One region of the Pseudomonas sp. 5.2 genome, then DNA from elsewhere that is predicted to be linked to it. Evidence: predicted binding sites of a transcription regulator. Region 1 holds the regulator's gene; the other holds the start of a gene.
What was found. The regulator sigma-54, encoded in region 1, starts transcription at its own class of promoters, with help from an activator protein. The targets are predictions, from matches to a motif close to ANTGGCATNNANNTTGCTNT.
Positions count from the first base shown of each region.

Region 1 (2,199 bases):
GCGATGCCGTTGCCGAACCCGGTCGAACCGAGTTTTTCACGGGCGACCAGTTTTTCGAAGACGTCTTGCATCTCCAGCTCTGGCACTTGTTCGGCGATGACGGTGGCGACCTTTTCGAGGGCGCGCTTCTTACTGCCGCCCGGCACGTTCACGAGGGAACGGCCGGGGGTCAGGATGGTTTCAAGTCGGATCATGGATGAGGGGGATCAGCGGGCAGCTGCACCTTGCAGCAGGCTTTGCTGTTTTTCCTTGTGTTTTTTCAGTTGGCGGTCGAGCTTGTCGGCCAAGGCGTCGATCGCTGCATACATGTCTTCGTGTTCCGCGTTGGCTACCACTTCACCGCCCGGAATCTGCAGGGTCGCTTCGACCTTCTGCTGCAGCTTCTCGACCTTCATGATGACCTGCACGTTAGTGATCTTGTCGAAGTGACTTTCCACGCGGGCGAGCTTTTCAAGCACATAATCGCGCAGCGGCTGGGTGACTTCTACATGCTGTCCACTGATATTGACTTGCATACAGCTTCTCCTTTATTGCCCGTGCATAAAGAGGCAAGTCTTGCACCTGCCCCAAAAACGCTGTGGCACATACCAGGTGCTACATCAGTCGCTTGCGCTCGCTCGACGGTGCGATGCCGAGAGACTCGCGGTACTTGGCGACGGTGCGACGGGCTACCTGGATGCCTTGTGCCTCCAGTAAACCAGCGATCTTGCTGTCACTCAATGGCTTTTTCTGATTTTCCGCCGCAACCAGTTTCTTGATGATCGCGCGGATCGCTGTGGACGAGCATTCTCCGCCTTCAGCGGTGCTGACGTGGCTTGAGAAAAAGTATTTCAGTTCGTAGATGCCGCGGGGCGTGTGCATGTATTTTTGCGTGGTAACCCGCGAAATGGTCGACTCGTGCATGCCGACGGCTTCGGCGATGTCATGCAGGACCAACGGCTTCATCGCTTCGTCGCCATGGTCGAGGAAGCCGCGCTGATGCTCGACGATCTGCGTGGCTACTTTCATCAGGGTTTCGTTGCGGCTTTGCAGGCTCTTGATGAACCAGCGCGCTTCTTGCAGCTGATTGCGCATGAAGGTGTTGTCGGCGCTGGTGTCGGCGCGGCGGACAAAGCCTGCGTACTGCGGGTTGACGCGCAGGCGCGGGATGGCTTCCTGGTTCAGCTCCACCAGCCAGCGGTCGCTGTCCTTGCGCACGATGACGTCGGGCACGACGTACTCGGGCTCGCTCGATTCGATCTGCGAGCCAGGGCGCGGGTTGAGGCTTTGCACCAGCTCGATGACCTGGCGCAGCTCGTCTTCCTTGATCTTCATGCGCCGCATCAGCTGGCTGTAGTCGCGGCTGCCCAGCAGGTCGATGAAGTCGGTGACCAGGCGTTTGGCCTCGGCCATCCACGGCGTGCTGGCCGGTAGCTGGCGCAGTTGCAGCAGCAGGCATTCGCCCAGGTTGCGTGCGGCGATGCCGGCAGGCTCGAACTGCTGAATACGGTGCAGGACTGCTTCGACCTCGTCCAGCTCGATATCCAGTTCGGGGTCGAAACCGGCGCAGATCTCTTCGAGGGTGTCTTCGAGGTAGCCCTGGCCATTGATGCTGTCGATCAGGGTGACGGCGATCAGGCGATCGGTGTCGGACATCGGCGCCAGGTTCAACTGCCACAGCAGGTGGCTTTGCAGGCTTTCGCCGGCCGATGTGCGGGTGGTGAAGTCCCACTCGTCGTCATCGTTGCTCGGCAGGCTGCTGGCGCTGGTCTGGTAGATGTCTTCCCAGGCGGTATCGACGGGCAGCTCGTTGGGGATTCGCTCGCTCCACTCGCCGTCTTCCAGGTTTTCGGCACTGTTGGTGCTTTCCTGGAAGCTGTTGTCCTGGACTTCGGCGGCCGGTTTGTTCTCGGCGTTATCGGCCATCGGGTCGCTGTTGTCGAAGTCCTCGCCGTCTTCCTGACGTTCGAGCATCGGGTTCGATTCCAGCGCTTCCTGGATTTCCTGTTGGAGGTCCAGGGTAGAGAGCTGGAGGAGGCGGATGGCCTGTTGCAACTGAGGAGTCATCGTCAGTTGCTGGCCCATTTTTAGGACGAGCGATGGTTTCATGGCAGGGGCTTAATACCTTGTTCGCCGGCGCGCATGCGCCATCCACTACACGAGGGCGCCGGAGCGCCAAATTCAAGCAAGTTTTATGCCTTAAATTGTAGCGTTTGCCTA
Region 1 covers NZ_JBYBHH010000010.1:115,735-117,933, reverse strand. The annotation lists gene ptsN (PTS IIA-like nitrogen regulatory protein PtsN) at 1-194, opposite strand, end outside; gene hpf (ribosome hibernation-promoting factor, HPF/YfiA family) at 207-515, opposite strand; gene AC5PZ0_RS16695 (RNA polymerase factor sigma-54) at 595-2,088, opposite strand.

Region 2 (2,199 bases), on a different contig from region 1:
GATGGAGCAACAGGGCATCAAGAGCCTGGGCGAGCTGGTGCAGCGCATCCAGGCCCAGCCGCGCAGCGGTTTGCGCGAACAGGTGGTCGACGCGATGACGACCAACGAAACCCTGTGGTTCCGCGATAGCTACCCCTTCGAGGTGTTGAAGAACAAGGTTATTCCCGAGTTCATCAAGAACAATCCAGGCCAGCGCCTGCGCATGTGGTCGGCGGCTTGCTCCTCGGGGCAGGAGCCTTACTCGATCTCGATGGCCATCGACGAGTTCGAGCGCAGCAACCTGGGCCAGTTGAAGATGGGCGCGCAGATTGTCGCCACCGACCTGTCCGGGACCATGTTGAACAACTGCAAGACCGGCGAATACGACAGCCTGGCCATCGCCCGCGGCCTGTCGCAAGAGCGCCTGCAGCGCTACTTCGACCCCAAAGGGCCGGGGCGCTGGGCGGTCAAGCCGGCCATTCGCAGCCGCGTTGAGTTCCGCTCGTTCAACCTGCTCGACAGCTACGCGAGCCTGGGCAAGTTCGACATCGTGTTCTGCCGCAACGTGCTGATATACTTTTCGGCCCAGGTGAAGAAGGACATCCTGCTGCGCATCCACAGCACGCTCAAGCCTGGCGGGTACCTGTTCCTCGGTGCCTCGGAGGCGTTGAACGGGTTGCCGGACCATTACCAGATGGTGCAGTGCAGCCCAGGGATCATCTACCAGGCCAAGTAAAGCCAAACGCGAGTCCTGTAGGAGCAGCCTTGCGCTGCGAAGAGGCCGGTGTAGGAGCAGCCTTGTGCTGCGAAGAGGTCGGTGTAGGAGCAGCCTTGTGCTGCGAAGAGGCCGGTGCAAGTGCAGTAAATCTACTGTGGCTTCACCGGCCTCTTCGCAGCACAAGGCTGCTCCTACACGGGCCTGAAATCGGCCGTGATGGTCTGACGTCAATATTTTGTTTTGCCGCTTTTGCCGCCCGGCGATTGCCGCTTTTACCTCCCCAAGCGGAAGCACTTTGCCGCTTTTCTGGCATCCCGCCTGCCAGCATCCCCCTTGCAACCCCGTGTTTCCGGCCTTTAAGCCGGTTGGCACAGCCCTTGCTATACCTTGACCAACGACACTCCGGTCAACCTCCGAAGGTTTCCCCGACATGAGCATCAGTTTCGACAAGGCGCTTGGCATTCACGAAAAGGCCTTGGGCTTCCGCGCCCAGCGCGCCGAAGTGCTGGCCAATAACATCGCCAACGCCGACACGCCCAACTACAAGGCGCGTGACATGGACTTCTCTTCGGTGCTCGCCGCCGAGAGTGAAAAGCAGCAAAGCGGCCGCTTCGCCCTGGACCGGACCAACAGCCGGCACATCGAGGCCGACGGCCTGGCCCTCAGCGACGAGGCGCTCAAGTACCGCACGCCGTTGCAGCCTTCGATCGACCAGAACACCGTGGATGCCCAGATCGAGCAATCGAACTACACGGAAAACGCCATCGGTTTCCAGGCCAGCTTCACCTTGCTCAACAGTAAATTCAAAGGGCTGGTTTCGGCCCTGCGCGGAGAGTAACCATGTCCCTTTCCAGTGTTTTCAACATTGCCGGCAGCGGCATGAGCGCGCAGAACACCCGCCTCAACACCGTGGCCTCGAACATCGCCAACGCCGAGACCGTGTCGTCGAGCATCGACCAGACCTACCGCGCCCGCCACCCGGTGTTCGCCACCACCTTCCAGAACGCACAGGGCGGCGCCAGCCAGTCGCTGTTCGAGGACCAAGGCGAAGCGGGGCAGGGCGTGCAGGTCAAAGGCATCGTCGAAGACCAGAGCAATCTGGAGGCGCGCTACGAGCCTAACCACCCAGCGGCGAACAAGGACGGCTACGTCTACTACCCGAACGTCAACGTGGTTGAAGAGATGGCTGACATGATCTCTGCCAGCCGTGCGTTCCAGACCAACGCCGAACTGATGAACACCGCCAAAAGCATGATGCAGAAAGTCTTGACCTTGGGTCAGTGATAGGAAGCCGACATGACCACGACCAATTCCACCAGTGACGTCGGCAGCGCGTACCTGACCTCGCTGCAAAAGCAGACCAGCAAGACCGACAGCAGCACCGGCGCTGCCGGCAGTGCGCTGGGCAAGGATGCGTTCCTGCAGTTGCTGGTAACGCAGATGAAAAACCAGAACCCGCTCGACCCGCAGGAAAACGGCGAGTTCGTTGCGCAGCTGGCGCA
Region 2 covers NZ_JBYBHH010000001.1:75,824-78,022, forward strand. The annotation lists gene cheR (protein-glutamate O-methyltransferase CheR) at 1-715, shown strand, start outside; gene flgB (flagellar basal body rod protein FlgB) at 1,128-1,535, shown strand; gene flgC (flagellar basal body rod protein FlgC) at 1,538-1,981, shown strand; gene flgD (flagellar hook assembly protein FlgD) at 1,994-2,199, shown strand, end outside.
Region 2: a site for sigma-54 is predicted at 1,062-1,081, ahead of flgB (flagellar basal body rod protein FlgB). Genes of this name have one in related genera too.